DNA from 3 places in the Peribacillus sp. V2I11 genome. Region 1 is predicted to be linked to each of the others. Evidence: riboswitches for the same ligand, from Rfam matches in the RefSeq annotation. Region 1 holds a riboswitch; each other region holds the start of a gene.

Region 1 (7,366 bases):
TAGCCTGGATCTGGAACAAGGATCGTATCACCTGGATTCAATAAACACTGCGGCAGTTCGACAAGACCTGCCTTTCCCCCGAAGAGAATCGCCACTTCACTATTCGGATCCAGCTTGACACCGTATTCACGTTCATAAAAGACGGCAGCAGCATCTTTTAAATATTGATGTCCCCGGAATGGTGAATATTTATGATTAATCGTTTTTTCAGCGGCAGACTGCAAACTTTTCACGATATGTTCTGGCGTCGGCTGATCAGGGTTTCCCTGGCCTAAATTAATGACATCATGTCCTTGCGCCGTGATCGCATTGACTTTTGCGACTAGTGAAGCAAAAAACTGCTTGGGCAGGGCCTGAAGCTGTCTGGATTTTTCAAATTGCACCATTTATACACCTTCTCTGAAATTTCTTGAAATTCTAGTCACAAATGATATATGTTTATCATAGTCTTGTAAAGCATTTTTTACATGTGGGGGTTTTAAAAGATGAAGTGGAAAATAGCTTGTATTCAAATGGATATAGCCTTCGGGCAACCAGATATCAATTTTCAGGTTGCAGAACAATGGATGGAAAAAGCAGCACGGTCAGACCCGATATCGTCATTTTACCAGAGCTTTGGACGACCGGATACGACTTGACCAGGTTAAATGAGATTGCTGATCAAGAGGCAGAAAAAACGATTGAATTTTTTTAAACACAGGCAAAGAAACACCAGATTCACATAATAGGCGGTTCCATTGCGAAAAAGACAAGCAAAGGGATCTATAATACCATGATCATCATCGATAAACATGGAAATCTCATTAAAGAATATGATAAGCTTCACTTATTTCAGTTAATGGATGAACATCTTTTCCTGCAGCCAGGAGAAAAAGATGGTTTATTTACTCTTGATGAAAAAATATGTGCTGGATTCGTTTGTTATGACATCCGTTTCCCCGAATGGCAGCGAGCACATACCGTTCAAGGCGCGGAAGTTCTATTCGTTACGGCTGAATGGCCAAAGCCGAGACTGGATCACTGGAGGGCCTTATTGATTAGCCGTGCCATCGAGAACCAAGCCTATGTTGTAGCCGTTAATCGTTCAGGTTCGGATGTCAATAATATATTTGCGGGTCATTCCTTGATTATTGATCCATGGGGGAATATCATTAGTGAAGCCGGAGAAGGAAACGAACTCCTGACAGGCACTTTGGACTTCAATAAAGTTACGGAAGCCCGTAATAAAATACCTGTATTCGAAGATCGCCGCCCTGATTTTTATTAATTTACCCATTGACAAACTATTTAAAATGTTGATATTATTTTCCCGAAGATTAAAATTTCAGAAAACATTTACTCTTATCAAGAGCAGGCTGAGGGATAAAGGCCCTATGAAGCCCAGCAACCGACTGTAATACCATTGTGAAATGGGGCGGATTCACCGCCGGATTATAAAATCCACAGAGCACGGTGCTAATTCCACCAGAATTCATTTTCTGGAAGATAAGAGGTCCGAAGCCAAAACTTCTGCCTCTTTCTATATGAAAGAGGCTTTTTTATTCTTATTTTGAATCTGGAGGGGAAAAGAATGACTCAAAACCGTTCAAATTTTAAGAGATTGACAAACGAAACAGCTATAACCCTTGCAAAAAAACTTGGGTTGGTCAATGCGGATGCAAGTTTAACATGTAAAGAAATCGGCGATGGAAACTTAAATTATGTTTTTCATATTACAGACACAGTCACAAATAAAGGGATAATCATCAAACAAGCGGTCCCTTATGCCAAGGTACTTGGTGAAAGCTGGCCGCTGACATTGAAAAGGGCGGCCATTGAAGCGAATGCGCTGATTCATTTCAGAAGTTATTGCCCCGAATTCGTACCGCAAGTCTATTATTCGGATGAACAGCTTGCCATCACAGTCATGGAGGATTTATCTCACTTGAAAATCGTTAGAACAGGATTGATCGATGGCGATTCATATCCATTTCTTTCACAGCATATTGGTGAGTATGTTGCGAAGACGGCATTTTATACATCCGATTATCATTTAGAACCATCTGCGAAAAAGGAAGTGGCCCGACATTTCACGAATCCGGAACTCTGCAAAATCACTGAGGTCTTTATTTTCACGGATCCATTTTTTGAGGAACTCCCGGGAGATTTCGAGGTGGAATTGACCGATGCCGCCAAAAATATATGGAATGATCAAGAAGTGATACTTGAGGTCGCTAAGCTGAAACAAAGCTTTGAAACAGAGCAGGAAGCCTTGCTTCATGGAGATTTACATACTGGAAGTATATTTGCAAGTGAAACTGAAACAAAGGTTATTGATCCGGAATTCGCTTTTTATGGGCCAGTTGGTTTTGACCTTGGTCAATACACCGCCAACCTTCTCTTCCAGGCAATTATACGAAATGGCGCAGGAAAGGAAGAGATTTTCTCACACCTTCATGAATTTTGGAATGCCTTTGAAGAAACCTATACCGAATTATGGGAAGGCCAAAATAAAAGCCCATTCCGCCATGTTAAGGGTTATCTGCCTTATTTACTGACAAAATTCAAAAAAGATGCATTCGGTTTTGCCGGCTGTGAACTGATTCGGAGAACCATCGGCCTTTCCCATGTTGCCGATTTAAACATCATTGAAGATAAAGAAACAAGGATCGCTGCCAAAACGGAAACATTGGAAATTGGTGCATTTTTAATTAAAAAACGGGAAGAATTGGATGTTCCAGCTGTCATTGAAGCGTTGAAGCAACGTACACTGCCATCTTATTCAACCATTTAAAAGGAGACCTGCACATGACTACACTAGCACCCTTACCATATTCGGTACAATGGGATGATACCCATATTACATTATTAAATCAACAAGCCCTTCCTTCCCTAACTGAATTTATAGAACTTCATTCTGTTGATGATGTATATGACAGCATTTTGTCTTTAAAAGTTCGCGGTGCCCCAGCTATTGGACTGACGGCAGCATTTGGTGTTGCACTTGGTGCCAAACAGGAAACAACCGCTGAATTAGGGGAATTCAAGAAAAATGTAACGGGGCATATCGAAAAACTCGCCTCTTCTCGGCCAACTGCAGTCAACCTTTTTTGGGCTTTAAGGAGGATGGAGAACACCTTGCAAGCTGCGCAAAGCATTTCAACTGCCAAGGAAGCACTTGTATCGGAGGCTAAAGCAATCTTTGCTGAAGATGAAGAAATGTGCAGGAAAATAGGGGAACATGGTTTATCCTTATTCACTAGAGGAGATTCCATTCTAACGCATTGCAACGCTGGGGGAATTGCCACAGCTCGGTATGGCACAGCCTTGGCTCCCTTCCACCTGGCTAAGGAAAGGGACTTTCCGCTAAAAGTGTACGCCTGTGAAACCAGGCCTGTCCTGCAAGGGGCGCGTTTGACTGCTTGGGAATTGATGCAAGCCGGGGTTGATGTCACCTTAATTTCTGATAATATGGCTGCCCATACGATTCACCAGAAACGAATAAATGGAATTATCGTCGGGGCCGACAGGATTGCGGCTAATGGTGATACAGCCAATAAAATCGGGACATTGGGATTGGCCATATTAGCCAAGCACTTTGGTATCCCTTTTTATGTGGCCGCACCATCAAGCACATTCGACCTATCTATCGAATCCGGCACATCCATCCCGATCGAAGAACGGAATGAAGCGGAAATCACCTTCATTCAAGGTGTAAGGGTCGCTCCGGAAAACGTGAAGACTTTCAATCCAGCCTTTGACGTTACACCGAATCATCTAATTACAAGCATCATTACCGAAAATGGCATCATAACACCGGATTTCATCAAAAACATTCCGCATTTTGTTAATTGATCCAGGCTCCTTTATTGGAGATAAAAAACGAGAAGGATTTCGTATCCCTCTCGTTTTTTAAAAATGATCGATTATGATTATTCTTGCGAGGTATATACTACAATAATTTAAGTGAATTCGAACATATTCACTTAATATAAGGATGTTTTCGATAACAAATGAGAATTGGAAATTCTTATTATTTTGAAAAGAACTCCTGAAGTGCCTTCTTATTTTTAGTGTAGTCCATTTCCAAAACAGCTCCGGACTGGGGATATATTTCATCTTTAAAGCTTCCCCCCACTGGAACCCTTAAGGTTTCGACGGTGTCCGGTGTATGGAAGACTATTTTTGGACCCATTTCCATTATTGTTTTCAGTCCAATATCTGTATCCAAGTACGAGAGTCCTTGTTCGATGATACTAGGAAGGGCTGCCATCCCTTCGAAGGATGAGATTTGATTTATAAACGCTGTTTTTAATTGAACCATTACTTCTTGTTGACGCTCTACCCTTCCAAAATCACTTTCATCGTCATGTCTAAAACGGACATATTTCAATAGTTCCTCACCATGTAAAACATTTTTACCTACGCTTGCCTGAATGCTCATATCATCAATGATTTCCTGATCCACATTCAGCTCTACACCATCAGGTGCAAGTAAATCGACCATCTTCACAAAACCCTGGAAGTCAATTACCGCTACATGATCGACCTTGACATCGAAATTTTCCTGTATCGTTTTCTTGAGCAGTTCCCGTCCACCATAATAATAAGCTGCATTTATTTTGTTGTATACTGATTTATTCCCGGGGATTTTCACATAACTATCACGCATAATGGAAGCGAGCTTCAGTTTCTCCTGCTCAGGAAAGTATTTTGCAAGGATAATCGCATCTGATCGAGATTTTTGCTCTCCCCTTGTATCAACACCAATTAACAGAAATGTTTTTACGTTTTCCTGGTTCTCTTCTTTGGTTAGTTTTTTTTCCGTACCTGCATTTCCATTTTGTTTGGGTAAAGGGGCATAGGTGCAGCCTGCCAGAATCAAGATCAATAGATATATGAACAATACCTTTTCTTTCATTAGTTCACCTCATTGGAAAATTACCCCTATTCTCTGCCTAATATTGGAATACTATGCATTAAACGACAAAAAAGCCTGCAACGATAATCGTTGGGCAGGCTTTTCGACCAAAATCATTTATTTGATTTCTTTCTTTAATACTTCTACCGCTTTTTTCACTTGTGTGTCGTTCTTAAGGATTTTCTCACGGATGACCTGCATCAATTTCACGGTAGTATCACCTTTAATGGTGCCAGTTTCTTTAATTTTTTGTTCCCTTTGGAATGCTATGACCGCATTCGTGGTTGCTTGATCAAAGAATCCATCTATCTTACCTGGATCATGGCCTGCTTCCTTCAGCATCTCTTCAGCTGCTTTCACTTCACTCGAAGAATCGGATGCTTTCAATTCCTTATCAGGCGAAATGTACGGAAGGCTGGCATAATCAGGAAGCTTCACATTAATATCCGGCTTAATCCCTTTTTTATGAATCCAATTGCCTTCAGGAGTCAACCATTTAGCTGCCGTATATTTGAAGTTAGATCCATCTTCAAAGTCTTGGGCAGTCTGCACTGTCCCCTTCCCAAATGACTTGACACCAATCAATGGAATGTCCGCAGACTCACTGACAGCCGCTGCAACGATTTCAGAAGCACTGGCACTTCCATCATCAATCAACACGACTACCGGGATTTTCAGTTCTCCATCATTCTTCGATTTATAGACATCTTTTTTCCCGCTGCGCTCCTCAACTTGAAGGACCACTTTCCCATTAGGTACGAACAGGCTTGCCATTTCTATAGCTTGGTCAAGAAGTCCCCCTGGGTTTCCCCGCAAATCCAATACGAGACCCTTCATATCCTTCTTCGACATTTCTTCAAGCGCCGTTTTCAGCTCTTGGACTGTATGTTCGGAAAAACTGGTCACTTGAATTTTTGCAACTCCATCATCCAGCATTTCCGCATATACCGTTTCAATCGGAATTGTATCCCGTTTAATGGTGAGCTCAATCGGTTCCGACTCACCAGCTCTTGAGATGGATAAATCCACTTTCGTTCCCTTTTCGCCCCTGATCTTCAAGACAGCTTCAGAAGAGCTTAGTCCTTCAACGCTTTTACCGTCCACACTTAAAATGATATCATTCGGTTTTACCCCTGCTTTTTCTGCTGGGGACCCTTTTATCGGTGAGACGACCATGATTTGATCATCCTGCTCCTGAATCTCAGCACCGATTCCTTCAAAAGATGAAGAGATGCTCTCATGGAAACTCGATGCTTCCTTTTTATCCATATAAGCAGAGTAGGGATCATCCAATGATTTGATCATTCCATTAATTGCCCCGTCAACCAGCTTATCTTGATCAATCTCTTCATAATAGTTATCTTTTATCGTATCGTATGTAGAATACAGCTTTTCAAATTCCGAATGTTTATCCGGTGCTAATGACTCTACTTTTTTATCTCCAAAGGTCAAGGCTATTGTAGTAATCCCTGCAGTTAGAAATATGACTAAGAAAATCCCCATAATGAACGTAAACTTCTTTATTTTGATGAATTTCCCTGCCTCTTTTGGCTGTTTTTGATTTTCTTCTTCCACTGAAGCCTCACCACTTTCATTCTTCATGACGATAGATATAAACGATTTCTTTCTATTTTATCAGCTTTCATGCCAATCGAAAAATAATAGTTATCAAAAATAACAACTTATGTCCATATGTATTTTTTTTACCCCTCCGTAAACGTTAAATATAGAGAAAGCTCTAAGGGCAACAGGCATCTCCTGACATTACAAAAATACGGATACCAAGGAATAAATGAACCTGTATCCCGACTGTCATTATACAGCATCACTCTTCCTGGTCACCCGTCTGTCATTTACATCCAATTATCAGTCCTGGATAGCTGCTTCCAATGCCACTTCAACCATTTCGTTAAAAGTTGACTGGCGCTCATCCGACGTCGTTTCCTCACCGGTTAAAATGTGATCGGAAATGGTTAATACAGATAAAGCTTGGCGGCCAAATTTAGCAGCAAGCGTGTATAGGGCTGCTGATTCCATTTCTATCGCAAGTATTTGGTATTTTGCCCATTTTTCCAATTCACTATTATCGTTATAAAACTGATCGGCCGTAAATACATTACCGACCTTCAATTGCAAGCCTTTAGCCGTGCCGGCGTCATAAGCTTTTCTTAGTAATTCGAAATCTGCGGTTGGGGCAAAGTCCACCCCGCCGAAAGTCATGCGGTTCATTTGGGAATCGGTGGAAGCACTCATGGCAAGGATCACATCCCTGACTTTTACATCTTTTTGAATCGCTCCTGCAGTTCCCACACGAATCAGCTTCTGGACATTATAGCTATTCATCAATTCATTCACGTAAATCGAAATGGATGGGACACCCATGCCTGTACCTTGTACAGAAATTCGTTTCCCTTTATATGTCCCTGTATATCCAAACATGTTACGAACTTCATTATAAAGTTTAGC
Region 2 (7,366 bases), 1.7 Mb from region 1:
ATGATTTTCTTTAAAGACACACTACCTAACTTCCTACAATTCAATGTTCCAGGGCTAATTACCGTTCCGATTGGCTTCCTTGCCGTATATATCGTTTCTAAATTAGACGGTAAGGTTCCTAGTGATGTCAATAAGTTTATGCAAAAAGTTCACGCAAAGGAGTCTGAGGTTGCTTAAATAAAGGTACACTAACTTACAATGAAAAAAATCCCTGAATTATGAAACAGGGGTTTGTCTCCGGCCCATTTAACCAAAAAAAGCTGCTGAACCTAAATTCAGCAGCTTTCTGGTCAAACGACATACCCTAATATCTTTAAACGGTTTTCAACAAAACTCAACGCATATTGGAATACATCATCACGTTCTGGTTCGTTGAAGATTTCATGATAAAGCTTCGGCCATTCCTTATATTGCTTTTCACTGGCCAAGTTATAATTAAACCACTCACGAACCGCCTTCTTATTCACGATTCGGTCATCTCCGCCCTGCATGACCAAAAGCGGCACATCCTGAAATTCGGGAATCTCTTCAAAAGCATCCTTCATCGACTGCGCAAGCTCGCGATACCAGCGAATCGAAACCTTTGTGATATATAATGTATCGTTTCTATCGGATTCACGAATTTCCGCACTTCTCGTCGCCATTTCAGGTGTCAATCCGGAATCTACCCTGAACTTAGGCATCACGATGTTCAAACCATGCGAGATGGTTGTCAGGAACTTCCGCGGCTTCGTCACGAGGCCCAAGCATGGAGAAGAAAGTATCACCCCTGCAATGTCCCATTCCTCTTCCTGAAGAAGGCGTATCGAAATCAAACCACCCATGCTGTGTCCAAGTAAAAAGACCGGCAACGAATATTCGTAAGCCTCTTCTATCCAGCTTTTCACTTCGTCCAAATACTCATCAAAGGAATCGATATGTCCCCGGTAGGCGCGAGTTGTCATACCCTGCCCAGGAAGGTCGCCCATGACGACATGGTATCCAGCTGAAAGCCACATTTGTGTTACCCACTTATAACGTCCGTGATGTTCCATTGCCCCATGAATGATGACAATGACGCCCTTTGCGTCTCCTTCTGTCTCCCATTTCCACATTCGAAATCCCCCTTTCACTTTTCACTTGTTGTGTACGATCCATGATAGTTAAAATAATATATATGAATTATAACCATATTCGTGATTTTCGACAAAAAAGAAATCTAACAAGTTGTACATTGCTATTATAAATAGCCAAGTGTATTTGCATACGGTATATTAAAATAATACATAAAAACATTCACTTCGGAAAGGAAATGATTGAAAATGATTATTTATCCGTATAAAGGCAAAGAACCTGAAATTGCTGAAAGCGCTTATATTGCTGAAAATGCTGTCGTGACTGGCGATGTCAAAATTGGCGACGAAACATCAATTTGGTTCAATTCCGTCATTCGCGGTGATGTATCCCCAACCATCATCGGGAAAAAAGTCAGTATACAGGATAACAGCATCCTGCACCAAAGCCCAAATAATCCATTGATCATCGAGGATGAAGTAACCATTGGCCATCAGGTCATTTTACATAGCTGTAAAGTCCGTAAAGGAGCTTTGATCGGCATGGGATCGATTGTACTTGATGAAGCCGAAATCGGCGAAGGGGCCTTCATCGGTGCCGGCAGTCTCGTTCCCCAAGGTAAAGTCATTCCGCCGAACATGTTGGCATTCGGACGCCCAGCTAAAGTCATTCGCGAAATCAACGAAGAAGATCGCCAGGATATGGAACGCATCGTACGTGAATACGCCGAAAAAGGACAATACTATAAAACGGTGGAACGAATTAAGTAACTCACGAGTAATTGACTGAAAGTTACGGGTATTGTACTCAAATTCACGAGTAATTGCTACAAACTCACGAGTAAACTGCTCTAACTCTCGAGTATTGCACCAACTTACGAATAATTGCTACAAACTCACGAGTATTGCACCAACTCACGAGTTAACTACTCAAACTTACGAGTAATTGACCCAAACAAACTTGTAAACGACCCTAATTCACGAGTATTGCACCTAATTTGAATTTCTTTGGGATTTCTTGAATTATTCCCGCTGATGGTAAAATTAATCCATAAAAAAGGTGCCCCGCTAATAGCGGGACACCTTTTTTATATGGATTACGCTTGTGCTTTTAATGTTTCTGCTTTGTCCGTGCGTTCCCATGGAAGATCGACATCTGTACGGCCAAAGTGTCCGTAGGCAGCTGTTTGTTTGTAGATTGGGCGACGAAGGTCAAGCATTTTGATGATACCAGCTGGACGAAGGTCGAAGTTAGCGCGAACTAGGTCAACAAGGATTTCTTCGCTAACTGTACCAGTTCCGAACGTATCAATAGCGATCGATACAGGCTCTGCCACACCAATTGCGTATGCCAGTTGAACTTCCGCTTTGTCGGCAAGGCCGGCTGCCACGATGTTTTTCGCAACGTAACGAGCAGCGTATGCAGCAGAACGGTCAACTTTAGTAGCATCCTTACCAGAGAATGCACCGCCGCCGTGACGAGCGTATCCGCCGTAAGTATCAACGATGATTTTACGTCCAGTAAGACCAGCATCCCCTTGAGGTCCGCCAATTACGAAACGGCCAGTCGGGTTGATGAAGTACTTAGTTTCAGCATCGATCAATTCAGCTGGAACGACTGCTTTGATCACATGTTCTTTTAGATCGGCTTGAATTTGTTCAAGCGTAATTTCTGCATCGTGCTGTGTAGAGATAACGATCGTATCTACACGTACAGGAAGGTTATTCTCATCATACTCCACAGTTACCTGTGTTTTACCATCAGGGCGTAAGTAAGCAAGAGTTTCATCTTTACGAACTTGAGCCAAGCGGAATGAAAGTTTATGCGCCAATGAAATCGGAAGCGGCATAAGCTCTTCTGTTTCATTACAAGCAAATCCGAACATAAGACCTTGGTCCCCTGCACCGATTGCATCGATTTCTTCCTCTGACATGTTTCCTTCACGAGCTTCCAATGCTTTATCGACGCCAGCTGCGATATCGGCAGACTGCTCATCAATGGAACTCAACACGGCACAAGTTTCAGCATCGAAACCGTATTTCGCACGTGTGTAGCCAATTCCTTTAATCGTATCACGAACGATACGCGGAATATCCACGTAAGCGGACGTTGTAATTTCACCGGCAACAAGTACAAGACCTGTTGTTACACTAGTTTCACACGCTACACGTGCATTTGCATCCTTAGCAAGGATAGCATCTAAAATGGAATCTGAAATCTGATCACAAATTTTGTCCGGATGGCCCTCTGTAACAGATTCAGAAGTAAATAGACGTTTCTTTGACATCATATTTCCTCCTTGGAAGTTAGTATGTTGTAGGCATAAGCCTGTTTTTTACGGAACTCGTTTCCCTCATTAGTTTCAACTATAGACACAGAATTACTTATAAAAACACAAAAACCTTCCCTGGCAAATGAGGAAAGGTTTAAAATTCTGTCTTCTATCCTTTCACTCTTATCGTTCAAGGGTTTTTTACCTTGCTCAGGTTAGCACCATCACCACTATTCCTTGAAGACCTTCGCTTTATTTTCGGCGATCGATCTTGGAGTCAAGTTCAATATGGCAGGTTGCTGGGTTTCAAAGGGCCTGTCCCTCCACCAACTCGGGATAAGAGAATCCGTACAATTTAAGATATTATCTTATCTAGCTGGAATTTGTCAATGCTTTTCTAAAAAGAACATTTCCACCCAGAATGGCGGTTATTTAAAAAAACATGTTGATACAACGTCCTAGAAGGGTTTACAATGCAAAATACGAAAAGAAATGTTGTAAATTGCCATTAATAATAAAGTATTGAGCATACTAAAAGGAATGAAATCCTGACTTCCCCAATGGACATATATTGCTTACTTACTTCCTATTAAAATAAATTTTTCTTCATGAAAGTATATGCGATAATCCTGAATCGGTTCCTCCCGGATTAAAATGATTAACGCGACCAGCTGAAAATAATCACAAATTAAAAGAAATAGTATAGACTAATTAAATGAATGTGTTATACTAATTGTAATCTAAAAACTTAAACAAAGGAAGGTACCTCATATATGAATTCTGTAGATGTTTCTAATGAGTTACACCAATTATTAACAGGAAATAATGTGCAAACTCAACTTTCAGTTCCTCAATTGGTCGAAAAAGTATTAAGCAGAAATGAAGGCGTTTTAACATCAACCGGCGCGGTAAAAGCTGAAACTGGCAAATATACTGGTCGTTCACCTAAAGATAAATATATCGTGGAAGAAGCATCAGTTAAAGATAAAATTGATTGGGGTTCAGTAAACCAGCCAATTTCCGAAGATGTGTTCAATAAACTATATAATAAAGTAGTTGACTACCTAAAAGCAAAAGAAGAGATTTTTGTTTTTAAAGGTTTCGCTGGTGCAGACGAATCATCACGTCTTCCAATCCGTGTTGTTAATGAATATGCTTGGCATAACCTTTTCGCCCATACTTTGTTCATCCGTCCAAACGAAGAGGAACTAAGAGGTCACGAAGCAGAATTCACAATCCTTTCTGCACCTAACTTTAAAGCAGACCCAGAAGTGGACGGAACTACATCCGAAACTTTCATCATCGTTTCATTTGAACGCCGTACCATCCTGATCGGCGGAACGGAATATGCAGGAGAAATGAAAAAATCGATCTTCTCGATCATGAACTACTTACTTCCAGAGGCTGGAATCCTTCCAATGCATTGCTCTGCTAACGTAGGACGTGAAGGGGACGTCGCTTTATTCTTCGGACTGTCCGGTACAGGCAAAACAACTTTATCAGCAGACACTAGTCGTAAACTGATTGGCGATGACGAGCACGGCTGGTCTTCTAACGGTGTATTCAACATCGAAGGCGGCTGCTATGCGAAAACGATTAATCTTTCACGTGAAAAAGAACCACAAATTTTCGATGCGATCCGTTTCGGTGCCGTACTGGAAAATGTTGTTGTTGATCCGGATACACGCGAAGCGAACTATGATGACAGTTCATTGACTGAAAACACTCGTGCTGCATACCAAATGCAAGCGATCGATAACATCGTGAACCCAAGTATTGCAGGACACCCAAATACAATCATTTTCTTAACAGCTGATGCTTCAGGCGTTCTGCCTCCAATCAGCAAGCTTTCGAAAGAACAGGCAATGTTCCATTTCCTAAGTGGATACACTAGTAAATTGGCTGGTACTGAAAGAGGCGTAACTTCACCGGAAGCTACCTTCTCCACTTGCTTCGGTTCACCTTTCTTACCGCTTCCCGCTCAACGCTATGCTGAGATGCTTGGTGATAAAATTGACGAGCACAATGCAAAGGTATACCTTGTCAACACTGGATGGACTGGAGGAGCATACGGAACTGGAAGCCGTATGAAACTTGCTTACACTCGTGCGATGGTACAAGCGGCACTTGAAGGTGAATTAGCGAACATCGAAACGATCAAAGATGAAATCTTTGGTTTGGATATTCCTCTTCATGTTCCTGGAGTTCCTGACGAAGTGCTTCAACCTATTAAGACTTGGGCAGATCCTGCCGCTTATAAACAAGCAGCAACAGCCCTTGCCGCTCAATTCCGTGCAAACTTCAAGAAATTCGGCAGTGTTCCAAGTGAAATCGAAGAACTTGGCGGACCGACAGCTCAATAAATTATACACAAAAGGACCAAGCTCTTGCTTGGTCCTTTCAGTTTATCGACAAGAAATGTCTCTTCCCGAAACATGATTTTAAACCAAGACCAGGTTATCCTTCATGGTTTTTTTACTGTAATCCTTATGGATTGAAGATAATGCGACACTCCTGCCGAATAACTGGCTAGCCAAGACTCCGCTAGATGCTTACGGCGAGGAGGCTTGGCAGACAGTCGGCGGAAAGGGAGCGGATTTCCGAAACGAACTGGAATGTTTTCACAGACCGAAAGGACCAAGCTCTTGCTTGGTCCTTTCTTCATTGTTTTTCTGCCCTCCGTCCCTCCTCTCCTGCCAGATCATGATATTCAAAAAGGGCACTGTCATAGTCAGCGCCCCCTTAATCCTATTCCATTATCGATGTTTGTCCAATTTTTTAGATGATCGCTTTATTCCTGGCTTTTTTCATGCCCATCGTTTTGTATTGATATATATTGCCCAGGTTGGCCACCGGGACATCGGTTTTAGTTGCATCAATGCAATTGCGTGTATCCAAAATCAATTTATTGCTCATGAGATTCGATAGCTTATCATAATCCATCTGTTTAAATTCATCATGGTCAGTCAGGACAAGTATCAAGTCCGCATCATTTACAGCGTCTTCAACTGATACGACTGGCATCTTTCCAGATTGGACATGCGGGTCATGCAAGGCTACATCCATGTTTTCCATCCCCATCAAGATATTGACGACATCAATGGCGGGACTTTCACGAATATCATCTACATTTCCTTTGTATGCAAGACCGAAAACAGCTACTTTTGGCTTCCGGATCCCCTCTAGCATCATCCTTACGCAGTTAACGATATAATAAGGCATCGATACGTTGGTATCACGGGCCAATTTAATGATTTTCGCATACTCTGGTGCCTTTGCAACGACGAAATACGGATCGACCGCTAAACAATGGCCGCCAACTCCTGGTCCTGGTTGGTGTATATTGACTCGAGGGTGTTTGTTTGCCATTGATATGACATCCAAAACATTGATGTCCAGCTCGAAACAGACTTTCGTCAGCTCATTCGCAAGGGCGATATTGACATCCCTGAAGGTGTTTTCCATCAGTTTCGACATTTCAGCCGTTTTCGCATTCGTCTGAATGATCTCCCCTTGAACGAAGGTTTTGTAAACAAGACTTCCTTTATACGAGCATGTTTCCGTTATGCCCCCGACGATACGGTTATTATGAACCAACTCTTCAAGAATCCTTCCAGGTAAAACACGTTCCGGACAATGAACGAGGAAAATGTCTTTGCCGATGGTAAGGCCCGTCCTCTCGATCATCGGTCTAATATGATCATCCATGCTTCTTGGCGCAATCGTCGATTCGATAATGATGACATTCCCTTTTTTGATAAAAGGAAGAATGTTGGAGGTTGCATCCGTGACATGAGTTAAATCACAGGATTGATGCATGTCCTTTTTATTTGGAGTAGGCACCGCGATAATGAAAACATCCGCATGTTCCGGGCTTAATGCAGCTCGGAACTTATTGGCAGAAATCACTTCTTCTAATACCTCATCCAATCCAGGTTCTTCGATATGGAGCCTGCCGCTATTCAAATTGGAAATAATCTCAGGATGGATATCCACGCCGACAACATCGACACCGTGTTTCGCAAACATTAAAGATGTTGG
Region 3 (7,366 bases), 2.9 Mb from region 1:
TGTTAGAAGGAACGCACCTAATCAAAGATTTAAGTCCTGTCGTGCCAAGGTTGCTGGAAAACTGGCTCAAAATCGCAGATGGGGAGCTCTCGCTGTTTGCGGCGGCATCCGCGTTGTCCTGGAATGAAATCTTCCCGGATACGATCAATGCGCTGGTCATTCAGGATGCAGAAAGCCTGCTTTCGAAATCGCCTAAATTGGGAGGCGGACTGGAAGCGGGAGAGAAACTGTTCAATTCCATTATCCAGTGGGCTGAAGATAATGATTTAAGGGTTGGCAATAAGCTTAAATGGATGGTAGAGGGGCTTAAGGATACCAGGAATTTCAATCTGCTTCTTGCAGGAAGTACAGGAAATGGCAAGACATCCTTTATTCAGTCAATCGTTGGCGAAAGCATTGCCGCTGAAGATCATTCGTCCCTAGTCAGTGTCAAAGACGGGGATGATTTGGAAATCCTTGAAATTACAGATACAGATAGCAAAGTTGTCGAGGAGCTAACTGATTTGGATGAAACACGCCGCCAGCGCGGGACTATTGTCGATGTGACCATCATCAGTGACTACCTAAGAAATAATCATCTGCGATTACTGGATACACCGGGGTTCAATGGGGAAAAAAGCGTGGAATCCGATTTCCAAGCCTATTTACATGGCAGTGATGGCCTGATGTTCGTTCTTGACGCCCGGGCGCCTTTCACGGGCAGCGAACGGGATCTGTTATTGGAAATTCAAATGATGGCTCCGAAACTGCCGATTCATTTCCTATTAAATAAAATGGATACGATATACAGTGATCAGGTCGCAGTCCGGATGGAAGACGAAACATGGGATAAAGTGAATGCATATTTCCCGAATGCGAAAGTATTCGCTTTCTCAAAACATTATGACAGCAGGCAGCAATTGAAGGACCTTTCAGCCTTCCTTCAATCGAATTATCAAGATGATAATTGGAAGGAAAGAAGATCTGAAAAAATCCTGGCATTCATTCGTAAAACTTTATCTTATCTATTAGAAAAACGGGCAGCCAATGAGCGGAAATGCGAGCATTCCATCTCTTGGAATGAACAGATGGAAGTCAAACTGAATGGGGCGGTCAATCAACTGGCTGATTTGGAAAAAGAAAAAAGTGAAAATATCATAAGGTCGTATCGTTCGCTTAAGGACGAAGTGAAAAATCAGCTTTATTCAAAAATTCCTGAATTACTGAGGGATTGCTCTAAATCGTTAACGGAAAGCAGTGATTTCAGTCAGGTCCATGTACAGTTAAACCAGGAAATGAATGAGCGGATTCAAAACTTCATTTCTGACAAGATCATGCCTCAATATTACCGTTCTCTTCAAGACTGGATTGCCAGTTCCCAAATGGAGTTCTCACAAAGCCAGCAGTTTATGGATGAGATGAGTGCCGGATTCAATGAATTATACAAAGAAGAACGGATTACGCTGGCAGGTGACTTCAGGGTATTGGATGACTGGCGCCGTGATGCCGACCGGATGACAAGCAGTATCCGCATCGAAAACGTTAATATCCTTTTGCGCAGGACTCCATCACAATTGCTGCTTAAAGGAGCAGGGAAGCTGTTTGGGGCAATACCGCAAAATAAAGCCAATATGTACAATCGTTATAAGAAATACCTGGAAAGTGAAGATTACCTGGATGTTGCCGAAATGATCACGGAACGTTTCCTTACCCAATTTGGATTGTTTGAAAAATCTTTGGATCGGGACATCTCACTTTTCTATCGCAGTTCATTTGCCTTACTTCAAAAAACGATAGAGCAAACGCAGACTGAAATAAAAGACTACCAGGCTGCATTGGAGCATATGAAAGAAAATCCGGAAGTTTACCGTGACCCGATCACTTTGTTCGAAGTGAAATTAAGGCAGTTGGAGAGGCTTGAAAAAATCGAGAAAAAGCGTCTAGCCCAGCTTCAAAGAAAATGAAAAATGACAGGGAACATTTCAAATATTCAAAAATCTATTGACTTTACGACTATATCCCTATAAAGTGATAATTACGAAAACGTAACACAATATATCTCTTATCAAGAGTGGCGGAGGGACTGGCCCTAAGATGCCCAGCAACCGTTCCATTAGGAATTGGTGCTAAATCCTGCAAAACAGAAATGTTTTGACAGATAAGAGAGGGACAAGTCTGCAAAACAGCCGATTAAACCTCTCTATAATTAGAGAGGTTTTTATTTTGGGATTTACACCAACTTAACAGATAAGACTAATAAGAAAATATGGAGGGAAACAAGATGAGAAGGTCTATTAAAGGGATATTCATTTCAGCCATCGCTTCGGCTTTGCTTTTAACGGGTTGCTCTACTGGGCAGAGTTCCACAGAATCGAAGAAAGAAGAAAAAGTATCATTTGAAAATGTCCCGGAAAGATTTGCTGATGGGGATGGAGCCAGAATCAAAGTGATCCGTAAAATTGGCGGTGATGATCATACGGCCCAATACCTGGCGGGGGCAAAAGAAGAAGGAGAAGCACTGGGATTTCAAGTGGATACGTATACAGCAAATGGTGATACGGCTAAATTCCATGATGCGATAGCGCAAGCTTTGGAGGAAGATTACGACGGCTATATCATTTCCCATGGTGATGATGCAGCAACTGTGAATGACGTTCAAAAGTTGGTTGATGCAGGTAAAAGCGTTGTCACATTCGATTCAATAAGCGATCTATCTAAAATAGAAGGCGTAACATTAACTTCACAAGATGATGAAGCTTTGGCAACATTGGCTTTTGATAAACTGATAAAAGAACAGAAAGGTGAAGCGGCAATTGCATATCTTTGGGTGGACGGTTTTCCTCCAATGGTAAGAAGAAATGCAGTCTATCAGGAAAAATTAAAAGAAAATCCTGGGATTAAAGAAGTCGAAAGGTTCGGAGTGGCATCTGCTGATACTTCGGTTCAGACACAAAATGCTGTAGCAGCAATGCTGAATAAATACCCTAAAGGTAAATTGGATGCCATTTTCGCAACATGGGATGCCTTTGCAATCGGTGCAGCCCGGGCGATTAAAGAAGCGGGCAGAGATGAAGTGAAGATATATGGAATTGATGTATCTAATGCAGATCTCCAGGAAATCCAATCAGCTGATAGCTCGTGGTCCTACACGGCAGCAGTCGATCCCAAGTTGATCGGGGCAGTGAATATGAGGATATTGGCAAAAAAATTAGCGGGCGAAGAAACGCCGCAAACATATGACCTGGAGGCATCACTTATTTCACAAAAGCAAATCCAAGCTTCAAAAGAAGCGGTAAACATGGCAAACCTGTCTGGTATTGTCGATGGCTGGGGTGTATCGGCGGAATTTGAAGAAGATTGGATGAAGGTTTTGAAAGATCATTATAAAAAGTAAAAAGAGACACTCTCTTTCCAGTGAAGGGAGTGTCTGTTCAATAAGGGGGAATGGACATGGGCACGAAACTAGAAATGAAGAAGATTTCGATTGAATTTCCGGGGGTGAAGGCGCTGAGTGAAGTTGATTTTTCCGTACAATCAGGGACAGCCCACGCATTGGTCGGTGCAAACGGAGCAGGGAAATCGACGTTAATGAAAGTTTTATCGGGAGCCCATGTCCATTATTCAGGTGACATTTTTATTGATGGGATGATGCGGGATATCCGCTCGCCAAAAGCGGCTCAGGAACAAGGCATTCAAATTGTTTATCAGGAAGTGGATACCGCCCTCATCCCTTATTTAACGGTTGGGGAAAATGTAATGTTGAATGATATGGTCCAAAACATGGGAAAAAAACAGAGAATCCAATGGAAAGAGCTGCACAACCAAGCCGCTTATATTCTTGAAGATATGAAAATTCGTGTCCCTTCGAAAAAGCTGGTAAGAGACCTTACCTTGGCTGAAAAACAGATGGTCCTGATAGCAAGAGCCGTTTCGACAGAATGCAAATTCCTGATTCTCGACGAGCCAACTGCTCCGTTAAGTCATACGGAGACGACAGAACTTTTTCGAATTGTAAATGAATTAAAGCAAAAAGGCGTGGGAATCATTTTCATTTCACATCGTCTGCCTGAGATCTTTGAAATCTGTGAGGAAATCACGATCATGAGGAATGGGGAGCGTGTCACGTGTCGAAAAAGGGAGGACATAACCCGTACCGATGTGGTAGAAAACATGCTCGGGAAAACCATGGATGAACAGTTTCCTGAAGTGAATACTTCGATTGGCGACGTTATTCTGGAAGTGAAGGGATTGTCGGATGCAGAGAAAGTTAAAAATGTCAGCCTGAATATTAAAGCAGGCGAGATAATCGGCTTGGCAGGTTTGGTCGGGGCTGGGAAAACGGAGCTGTGTAAAACCCTTTTCGGGCATACTTCGATCACAGCGGGCGAAGTTATCCTGAATGGTCGAAAGCTTTCTTTAAAATCACCGCACGAAGCAGTAAAAAGCGGTCTGGCACTTGTACCTGAGGAACGCAGGAAAGAAGGGGTCCTTGTTCAGGAATCAGTCTCGGCGAACTTGACTGCAGCCAGTCTCGGCAAATTCTGCAAGAGGTTCAGCTTCGTGGATCGTAAGGCGGAAAAGGAAAGAGCGAAGGAAATGATTACAAGCCTTGGCATTAAAACTCCTTCAGGGGAAGTGAATGTCGAAAACCTTTCAGGTGGTAACCAGCAAAAAGTTGCCATTGGAAAATGGCTTATGGCCGATGCGGATGTATATATATTCGATGAACCAACGAAAGGGATCGATGTTGGAGCAAAGAAGGATATATTCGAATTGATTGCAAAGCTTGCAAGGAATGGGAAAGCGATCATTTATGCCTCATCCGAGCTTTCCGAAATCATTGGCATTACCAACCGGACATATGTGTTATATGACGGGAACACTGTCATCGAATTAGAAACGAGCAAAACGAATGAAGAAGAACTACTATTCTATTCAACAGGAGGAAAATAGGATGAGCATACCCATTCCTGTTACACAGACAGCGAAAGCGAAGAAAAAGGTGGAACTATTCGACTTTTTCTATAAATACGGCACAATATTGACGATTATCATTCTGATTGGAATTTTTGCCGTGTCCAATCCATCTTTCATTCAAACTACTAATTTGGTCAACATCCTGCGTTCCATTTCAATCGTGACCATCATCGCGATCGGCATTACGATATCCCTGACCGTGGATGGCTTCGACCTTTCCGTCGGCTCCGTCGCATCATTGGCGAATGCCATTGTCATATCAATGTTTGTCTGGTTTTCTCAGGATACATTTATCGCCATATTAGCAGCGGTTGGTGCCTCACTTGTCGTAGGGGCTTTGAATTCATTCATGATCGTTAAATTGAGAATTCCCGACATGCTGATGACATTGGCCACCATGTTCATTATCCAGGGAATTGCCCTTACTTATACCAAGGGGGCAACGGTCTCGCAAAATATGGTCATGCCCGACGGGACATTCGCAACAGGACTGATCAGCCCGTTTTTCGCCAAAATTGGCCAGGTACCATGGATAATCCTGATCATGGCCGTCATTGTGATAGCGACACATATCTTTTTGACTGATACGAAGCACGGTCGTTATATGTACATTATTGGGGGGAATAAGGAAGCGGCGAGACTTTCCGGGATATCGGTTAATAAATACAAAATCCTTGCCTATCTGCTTTCAGCTCTATTTGCTGCAATCGGGGGGATTGTCCTTGCTTCAAGGGTCATGACATCGGAAATCAATTCAGGGTCCCCCTATTTAATGGATGCCGTTGCAGCAGCCTTCATTGGTTCCTCCGTTTTAGGGGCGGGAAAACCGAATGCCTTTGGAACCTTTGTCGGAGCAGTCCTGATCGGAATCCTACAAAATGGGCTGATCATGATGTCCGTTCCGTATTATGCGATGGATATCGTCAAAGGAACAGTGCTGGCCCTTGCGCTCGCAGTAACCTATTACAAGCAAAAACACTAAAATGAATCCGTTACGTTACTATACAGAAATCCAAAATTATGAAAAAAATCCTGTTGGATATGCAACAGGATTTTTCCTTTTAAAAAAGGGACGGGTTATGGATATAAATTATCTCCATTTTTAATTAATAATATTTATTAACGCTAATATGGGGTAGCCACGATAGCGAAATTTTAGAGGAAACGTACTTTACCTTTCAATAAAATTGATAATGATCTATTGTAAAGTATGAACATTCAAATCCTATACTTAACCAAAGGAGAGTGTAAACTTATGCGCGAAACCTGTGTTCCGACTGGCGTGAAACCAAATGACACTGGCTTTGGATATACGTTGTCCTTAATAGGCGGCAAATATAAAATGATCATTATGTATTGGCTGTCTGAAAATAAGGTTATGCGGCATAATCAGCTGAAGCGGAGTATCGGCACAATTTCCTTTAAAACGCTAAGCATCATGTTAAAGGAGCTGGAGGCAGACGGTCTTATCATACGCAAGGAATTTCCCCAAATACCTCCAAAAGTAGAATATTCATTATCTGAACGTGGTCTATCTCTCATTCCATTGTTAAATATGATGTGCGAGTGGGGAGAGAAAAACAGTTTGCCAGCTCAGGAGACTCTACAGCCGTAGGTGTAGCTATTTTGATTAAATCAAAAGAAGTATTTCCCTAACAAGGAAATACTTCTTTAATGAAACTGCCTATTAGAGGTTGTCGACAAAATTTAAATAATCTTGTGCGCTTTTTTCCAATTCGCTTGCGGACGGCTCATTTTCAGCACCATAAAACGCAAAGAATGAACGATAATCTGCATTACAGTATAGGAAGGTAATTTCAAAGGGAGATAATAAATGTTCAAGTGTATAGCGATATCTTCCCTCTTCACTATAATCCTCTTTGTTAATTCCGGCAGATACAGCTAAAGCAGCTTTGCGATTCTTTAATTTATCGCCTCCATTTGAACCATAAGCCCAACCATAAGTAAAAACATCGTCAAGCCATCTTTTTAGGAGAGGCGGACAATTAAACCAATAAAAAGGGAACTGTAAAACAAGATTACTATGCGATTCGATTAATTGCTGTTCTTTTTCCGCATTAATGTTTCCGTCAGGGTAAACCTTATACAATTCGTGTACTGTATACTTTTCCGGATATTTCCTTAGCGCTTCTACCCATCGCTTATTTATGACGGATGTTTCTAGACTTGGGTGTGATACGATAACAAGAGTTCTCAAAGATTTCTCCTCCTTAATTTTTATTTATTTTAAGTATAAAGTGCACTCTGCAAGTATGTAAGTATGCACTTTTAGTATAGGTACTTACCTAAAGGAGAGTTTTAAATCAGGTATAACTAAAAAAACGGTTAGTTGAATTTGTAATATTTTATTAAATGAATAACTTGCATTATAAAGTAATATAAAATATAT

What was found. Region 1 has a riboswitch for S-adenosylmethionine ahead of mtnK (S-methyl-5-thioribose kinase). Riboswitches for the same ligand answer to the same signal wherever they lie in the genome.
Region 2: another riboswitch for S-adenosylmethionine. It lies ahead of metK (methionine adenosyltransferase); the one in region 1 lies ahead of mtnK (S-methyl-5-thioribose kinase).
Region 3: another riboswitch for S-adenosylmethionine. It lies ahead of QFZ73_RS08565 (sugar ABC transporter substrate-binding protein); the one in region 1 lies ahead of mtnK (S-methyl-5-thioribose kinase).

The regions. Positions count from the first base shown of each region.
Region 1 is NZ_JAUSYW010000001.1:4,634,576-4,641,941, reverse strand. It holds gene QFZ73_RS22715 (pyridoxal phosphate-dependent aminotransferase) at 1-386, opposite strand, end outside; partial or broken gene QFZ73_RS22710 (carbon-nitrogen family hydrolase) at 486-1,267, shown strand; SAM riboswitch class I at 1,339-1,492, shown strand; gene mtnK (S-methyl-5-thioribose kinase) at 1,571-2,773, shown strand; gene mtnA (S-methyl-5-thioribose-1-phosphate isomerase) at 2,788-3,834, shown strand; gene QFZ73_RS22695 (LCP family protein) at 4,013-4,900, opposite strand; gene QFZ73_RS22690 (lmo1851 family serine protease) at 5,018-6,475, opposite strand; gene deoD (purine-nucleoside phosphorylase) at 6,767-7,366, opposite strand, start outside.
Region 2 is NZ_JAUSYW010000001.1:2,955,805-2,963,170, reverse strand. It holds gene QFZ73_RS14470 (sodium/solute symporter) at 1-177, shown strand, start outside; gene QFZ73_RS14465 (alpha/beta hydrolase) at 291-1,094, opposite strand; gene QFZ73_RS14460 (gamma carbonic anhydrase) at 1,305-1,823, shown strand; gene metK (methionine adenosyltransferase) at 2,150-3,343, opposite strand; SAM riboswitch class I at 3,506-3,668, opposite strand; gene pckA (phosphoenolpyruvate carboxykinase (ATP)) at 4,099-5,688, shown strand; gene QFZ73_RS14445 (nucleotide sugar dehydrogenase) at 6,104-7,366, opposite strand, start outside.
Region 3 is NZ_JAUSYW010000001.1:1,783,214-1,790,579, reverse strand. It holds gene QFZ73_RS08570 (GTPase domain-containing protein) at 1-1,943, shown strand, start outside; SAM riboswitch class I at 2,039-2,144, shown strand; gene QFZ73_RS08565 (sugar ABC transporter substrate-binding protein) at 2,261-3,373, shown strand; gene QFZ73_RS08560 (sugar ABC transporter ATP-binding protein) at 3,430-4,932, shown strand; gene QFZ73_RS08555 (ABC transporter permease) at 4,934-5,938, shown strand; gene QFZ73_RS08550 (winged helix-turn-helix transcriptional regulator) at 6,212-6,571, shown strand; gene QFZ73_RS08545 (NAD(P)H-dependent oxidoreductase) at 6,644-7,174, opposite strand.